DNA from 2 places in the Thalassotalea castellviae genome. Region 2 is predicted to be linked to the other one. Evidence: riboswitches for the same ligand, from Rfam matches in the RefSeq annotation. Region 2 holds a riboswitch; the other holds the start of a gene.
What was found. Region 2 has a riboswitch for thiamine pyrophosphate ahead of thiC (phosphomethylpyrimidine synthase ThiC). Riboswitches for the same ligand answer to the same signal wherever they lie in the genome.

Region 1 (3,396 bases), on a different contig from region 2:
CTAGAGGAAGTCATACTACTTCTTCATTAGATATATTTTTGACTGGCGAAGCTGACTTTCTTTTTGTTGATGACACTGATGAATTACATCAATATTTATTGAACAAATGGGATGGCAAAGCTGAATTTATTGAAGATGGAATTTACGATATAGAAGTCTCGGTATTAGGGGCTAAAAAGGAGATTATTTTATTTGAAATTAACCATAAACAACGAGCCGTTATGTCTGCAGAAGAGTTTAGAGATCAATATTTGCTACCTGAATTGGCTAAGTTTGACTCTGATTCATCCTATGGAGAGTATTCAAGTTATTTGAACAAAAAATTAGAGCAATAGACAACGCGTTTTTGAGCCTTTTTACTTCTAGAGATAATAACAATTATGGGATTTTTAAATTATCGTTTAAGTAATTTTGCTCGATACCTAATATTTTATTTCGAGCGTTGTTCAAAACTTACCAAGCTGTATTTCCGTGAATATTAGCGCTCTTAAACCAATGTTTTACAGTGAAATCACTAAGTGGTAACTTAATACTAGCTATAGAAGAACACTCTTCATATTAAGAGACAAATAGAAATGGAATTAATTCAAGATGCTATTTTCGCTGTAATTTTCACTGGCTTACCTGTTTATGCTTTTAGCTTTTTGATGGTATTTTTTTCGTATCAAAAAGGTTATTTGTCGACAAACGTTGCCTTTAAAAATGCCTTTGATAAAAACGATGAGAACCCTTCTCAACTGTCGAAAAAAAATAAGAAAAACCTGCCGTTTTTTCATTCAAAGTGGGTTACCTTTGGCGGCGGATTTTATGGCTTAATTGCCATGCTGACTTTTTTAATTATCGAGATTCTGCAAATTGTTAACTTTTGGTTAGGGGTTTCACGCTGGAAAGACGTGACTGATTTATTCAGCATAGGTGCGCTGATCGCTATGTTCGTTGATTCTTTAAAAAATATGATCACGGCGGCTATATGGTTTACTTACTGGCCAAATAAATTACCGGCTTCTCATTTTATACTCTGGATCCTTATTTGTTATGGTTGTTATCGAGCTGGCGCCTATTCAGCGAAGTATTTTTATATTAATAAACGTTTTCTGCCTATAAAAAACACGAACACTCAGAAAATGTAAGTATAATTTATTCCTAAAAATAGATGTACATTACATTATTAGTTGTTATTATCCTGCTCAAACCAAGGGGTGCATAAAACATTAGTGTTTTTATGCTGAGATGATTGACCCTTACTACCTGATACGGATAATGCCGACGTAGGGATGGTTAACTTATTATTGATCGATCGATCTTTGATAATTTGCTCTCTATTGTATTATTCGATTAATAATATGAGAGCCACATGAATCTAGTTAAATCTTCACTCGCTATTCTTACATCTTTTAGTTTTTTATCTGCAAATGCGTATGCTTCTGAGCAAGAGGAAGCCATTGAAAGCATTACGGTTACTTCAAACTTTAAACAACAATCCCTTGCCCAAGCACCTACCAGTATTGCTGTTGTTACCTCCGAACAAATATTGGCACAAGGCGACCAGCATTTTGAAAATGTATTAGCAAGTGTGGCTAATGTTAATTTTTCGGGCGAATCTTCTCGTCCTAAATTTTTGCAAATACGTGGCGTAGGCGAACGTTCTCAATACAGTGGGGCGCCTAATTCTTCGGTAGGTTTTATTGTTGATGATATCGACTTATCTGGCTTAGGCATGGCAGCGAGTATGTATGATGTTAACCAAGTAGAAGTGTTGCGCGGCCCACAAGGTACTCGTTTTGGTGCGAATGCATTGGCGGGCATGGTGTATATTCAGTCTAATGCTCCTTCAGATGTGTCAGAACATGGTATTAAAACTTCGTTTGGTAACGATGATTTAATAAACGTCGCTGGTTTTAGCACAGGCGCATTAAGTGAGCGTTTAAATTATCGCGTGAGCATAGAGCAACACCAACAAAATGGTTTTAGAGACAACTTATTTTTAGCTAAAGACGACACCAATGGTATTGATGAGCTAAGCGGTAAGTTGAAACTTGCTTACCAAGCAAGTGACGAATTAACGGTTGATTTTACCTTGTTATTTGCTGATATGGACAATGGGTACGATGTTTGGACATTAGACAATAATGGTTTTGATACTCTCACTGACCATCCTGGTATCGATAAACAAAAATCGTCTGGTAGCTCGTTAAAATTTAATTATTCGGGCTTTACTTCGGCTGAATTAACGGCAATTTCAAGCTTTACTAGCACAGATCATCATAATGCCTTTGATGGTGATTGGGCGAATGCTAACTATTGGGCAGAGAAAAGCTGTACAGATTATTATGATGAAAATGGCAATGGTGATGACAGCGATCAAATCCCGTGTGTGTATGAATATTTATGGGATAAAGAGGCAGATAGAGACGTTTGGTCACAAGAAATTCGTTTGAATAATAAATCAAGCCATAAAATATTTAACCAGACAACGGATTGGTTAGCAGGAATTTATGTGAGCAAGTTAGACGAAGAGAATGATCTTGAGTCTTATTACAATGGTTGGGAAGATGAAATATTAGTGTCTCAATATCAAGCTAAAAATATGGCAATATTTGCTCAGCTAGACAGCACTTTGTCAGAAGACTATCAGTTATCGGTAGGTTTACGGGTTGAAAATAGAGACAGCGATTATATTGATAGCGAACAAGACAGTTTTTCTCCAAGTGAAACCATGTGGGGTGGTCATATTGCTCTAAGTAAAGCACTAAATAACGACCATAACGCCTATGTTCGCATTGCTAAGGGTTATAAAGCGGGTGGTTTTAATATGGGTTTACCGGCTGAGTTAAGCCAATTTAAAGAGTTTGATACTGAAACCTTGCTCAACTACGAATTTGGTCTAGATTCGTCGTATTTGAATAATAAGATTCATTCTCGCGTCGCTTTTTTCTACATGGACAGAAAAGACCAGCAAGTCAACGCATCGCAACAAGATCCAAATAACCCGCAACGTTTTACTATTTATACTGCTAACGCAACGAGTTCAACTAGTTACGGAGCAGAGCTTGATTTAACTTGGCAAGTGACCGCTAATTTGAATGTATATGCTACATTGGGGTATTTAGATGCTCGTTATGATAACTATGCGTATTTTGATAAATACGGGTCAACTATTGATATTTCTGATAGAACTTTAGCTCATGCTCCTAAAAACACGTATAGCTTAGGTGGAAGTTATATAAGTGATTCTGGTGTGTTTGTTAACGTTTCAACTTCGGGCAAAAGCAGCTTTTACTTCTCAGATAGTCATTCTGAAAAATCGTCAAGTAATCAATTGATTAATGCTCGTATTGGTTATGAAACTCAATCGTGGTCAGTGTATTTATGGGCACGTAACCTAACGGATGAAAA
Region 2 (3,396 bases):
TTGTTGTCCTTGTCAAACAGGCACACTTGATAGCCTTGTCTTGTTAAAGACAAAGCAGTCAGGCGCCCCATTAAACCAGCCCCAACTACCGCTATTTCCATAAAGTATTTTTCCTAAATGATCATTTCGACGAAGGTTTCAGCGTATTCAAAACCGAAAATTATTTCGCGGGTTGATATATTTCACTACCTGATGCCTTAAATTCTGCTGATTTTTCAGCCATGCCTTGCACAGCTTGCTCAAGCTCGGCATTACTGGTTATGAGTTCTTCATCAAGTAATTTGATCGTGATAGATTGATCTTCAATGTCAGCTGCGTAGTCTCGCACTTCTTGGCTTATTTTCATTGAACAGAATTTTGGACCACACATAGAACAAAAATGAGCAACTTTTCCTGACTCTTGCGGCAGTGTTTCGTCGTGATATTCTCGAGCGCGATCAGGATCTAATCCTAAATTAAATTGATCATGCCAACGAAACTCAAATCGCGCTTTAGATAAGGCGTTATCTCGAATTTGCGCACCGGGGTGTCCTTTCGCAAGATCCCCAGCATGTGCGGCTATTTTATAGGTAATTAACCCTTCTTTTACGTCTTCTTTATTTGGTAAACCTAAGTGCTCTTTTGGCGTTACATAACATAACATTGCACAACCATACCATCCAATATTGGCCGCCCCTATGCCTGATGTAATATGGTCATATCCCGGAGCTATATCAGTGGTTAAAGGGCCTAAAGTATAAAATGGCGCTTCACCACAATACGCTAATTGTTGCTCCATATTTTCTTTGATCATATGCAAAGGTACATGCCCAGGCCCTTCTATAATAGTTTGCACATCATGCTTCCAAGCAATTTTAGTTAATTCTCCTAAGGTTTTTAACTCACTAAATTGGGCTTCATCGTTTGCATCCGCAACGGAACCTGGTCTTAAACCATCACCTAATGAAAATGAAACATCATATTTTTTACAAATTTCACAAATATCTTCAAAATGGGTATAGAGGAAATTTTCTTTATGATGTGATAAACACCATTTCGCCATGATCGAGCCGCCACGTGAGACAATACCTGTGACGCGTTTAGCGGTCATAGGCACATATCTCAGTAATACGCCGGCATGAATCGTAAAATAATCAACACCTTGCTCCGCTTGTTCAATTAAGGTATCGCGAAAAATCTCCCAAGTTAAGTCTTCAGCTACGCCGTTAACTTTTTCCAGCGCTTGATAAATTGGTACCGTACCAATGGGCACTGGCGAATTACGAATAATCCACTCGCGCGTTTCATGGATATATCGACCTGTAGATAAATCCATCACGGTATCAGCCCCCCATTTTGTCGACCAAACGAGCTTTTCTACTTCTTCTTCAATCGAAGAAGTAACCGCTGAATTACCTATATTAGCGTTAACTTTAATCAAAAAATTACGACCTATGATCATTGGCTCGGCTTCAGGATGATTGATATTTGAAGGAATAATAGCTCGCCCTCTCGCCACTTCATCTCTAACAAATTCAGGGGTTATTTCATTAGGCATTTGTTCACTGCCTACCACTGCCCCAAAACTTTGACCCGCGTGCTGCTGAGTTAACATTTCGTCATGTAATTGTTGTCGCTTTAGGTTTTCACGAATAGCAATGTATTCCATTTCTGGCGTAATGATACCTTGGCGAGCGTAATGCATTTGTGTAACATTTTTTCCCGGTAATGCTCGGCGTACTTTAGGAAGGTTTTCAAAGCGAATATGATCTAAGCCTTCGTCGGCTAAACGTTTTTGGCTATAACCAGAGGATGCCCCCGTTAATACTTCAGTATCTTCCCTAGCTTCAATCCAAGTGGCGCGTAACTTTGCTAAACCTTTGTGAACATCAATTTGTGTATCTTCATCAGTATAAGGACCAGATGTGTCATAAACACAAATAGGTTGATTAGGCTCTAGTTTTGGATTCTCTTGTGTACCGCCAACGAAAGAATCGGCTAGTGAGATTTCACGCATCCCCACTTTAATGGAGTACAAATTACCTTTAACGTAGATTTTTTTAGAATTTGGAAAACGTTGATTAAAGCAATTTGTTAAAAACTGCTCTGCTTGTTCGCGACGTGCGCGGCGAGTTAATTTAGTCATGGTTCAGCCTTTCGTAAGTTCGCTCAAAAATTGAGCACAAAAGACGGAGTGTAGATATACAGGAGCTTTGTAAAACTAACTGAAAATAGTTAGTGTTTATTCCCTTGTTTCCTTCGCAGATATTAGTCTGAATCAGGTTCTACGGATCCCGCTTTCGCGATCTCAGCCATTACAAAAATGTAAGTGGCACTCCGACAAGTCTCGACGATACTATATGATTAAATTTTATTGCGCAACTGAGAATAAATAACACAAAGTTCTAGCTTAGAAAAAACCATAATTCATTGCTAACCATTGCAAAGATTGAAAATAGGATGACAATAATCGTTTAAATAAGGAAATATACTCACCTAAAAGAAAATTTCAGTTGCTATCTGTGCGTATTTTCATTATCCTCCTTGCCGTTAAATTTGCCTCGATAGCTCAGTCGGTAGAGCAGAGGATTGAAAATCCTCGTGTCCCTGGTTCGATTCCGGGTCGAGGCACCATCATTTAGAACAAGTGTTCTGTTATTCAACAAACATTCGTTCGGTGCCAAGATAAATAATTCAATAGAATAAATTTATCGCACACAAAGCTTTGTGTGCCGACTTAGCTCAGTTGGTAGAGCAACTGACTTGTAATCAGTAGGTCGCCAGTTCGACTCCGGCAGTCGGCACCATTTATCAGATAAGCCCTAACTTCGGTTAGGGCTTCTTTGTATCTATTTTATATGGAACTGGCCTACTGATGAATCAGTCGCTAAGCAGGGTTGGCAGTTCGACTCCGGCAGTCGGCACCATTCATTCAAGCCCTAACTTCGGTTAGGGCTTTTTTGTATCTATTGTATATGAAACTGGCCTACTGATGAATCAGTAGCTAAGCAGGGTTGGCAGTTCGACTCCGGCAGTCGGCACCATTTATCAGATAAGCCCTAACTTCGGTTAGGGCTTTTTTGTATCTATTGTATATGGAACTGGCCTACTGATGAATCAGTAGCTAAGCAGGGTTGGCAGTTCGACTCCGGCAGTCGGCACCATTTTCTACTGTAAAAAAAAAACCTAACATCGCAGTTAAGGTTTTTTCGAATTAAACGGCCAGTTGTTACAAAGGTGTTTTTTGACACTATTGTGATTTTTTATTCTAAGCACTGCCTTTAAAAACTTATTGTAAATTTTAAAGTTCAGTCTATAAATTTAGCATCTATATTAGCAGGCCGCTGCTGAATCTTATAAATTGAAGTATTTGTCCAAGATTGTTCATCTATTTCAATATTACTCCAAGTACTAGTT

Region 1: linked by a shared signal. The riboswitch ahead of RM573_RS10850 (TonB-dependent receptor) and the one ahead of thiC (phosphomethylpyrimidine synthase ThiC) in region 2 are both predicted to bind thiamine pyrophosphate.

Annotation. Positions count from the first base shown of each region.
Region 1 is NZ_JAVRIF010000005.1:154,149-157,544, reverse strand. Features, by position in the region: gene RM573_RS10860 (hypothetical protein) at 1-335, shown strand, start outside; gene RM573_RS10855 (hypothetical protein) at 576-1,130, shown strand; TPP riboswitch at 1,186-1,292, shown strand; gene RM573_RS10850 (TonB-dependent receptor) at 1,355-3,396, shown strand, end outside.
Region 2 is NZ_JAVRIF010000003.1:395,859-399,254, reverse strand. Features, by position in the region: gene thiO (glycine oxidase ThiO) at 1-101, opposite strand, end outside; gene thiC (phosphomethylpyrimidine synthase ThiC) at 161-2,125, opposite strand; TPP riboswitch at 2,217-2,329, opposite strand; tRNA gene RM573_RS08115 (tRNA-Phe) at 2,538-2,613, shown strand; tRNA gene RM573_RS08110 (tRNA-Thr) at 2,711-2,786, shown strand; gene RM573_RS08105 (PKD domain-containing protein) at 3,288-3,396, opposite strand, start outside.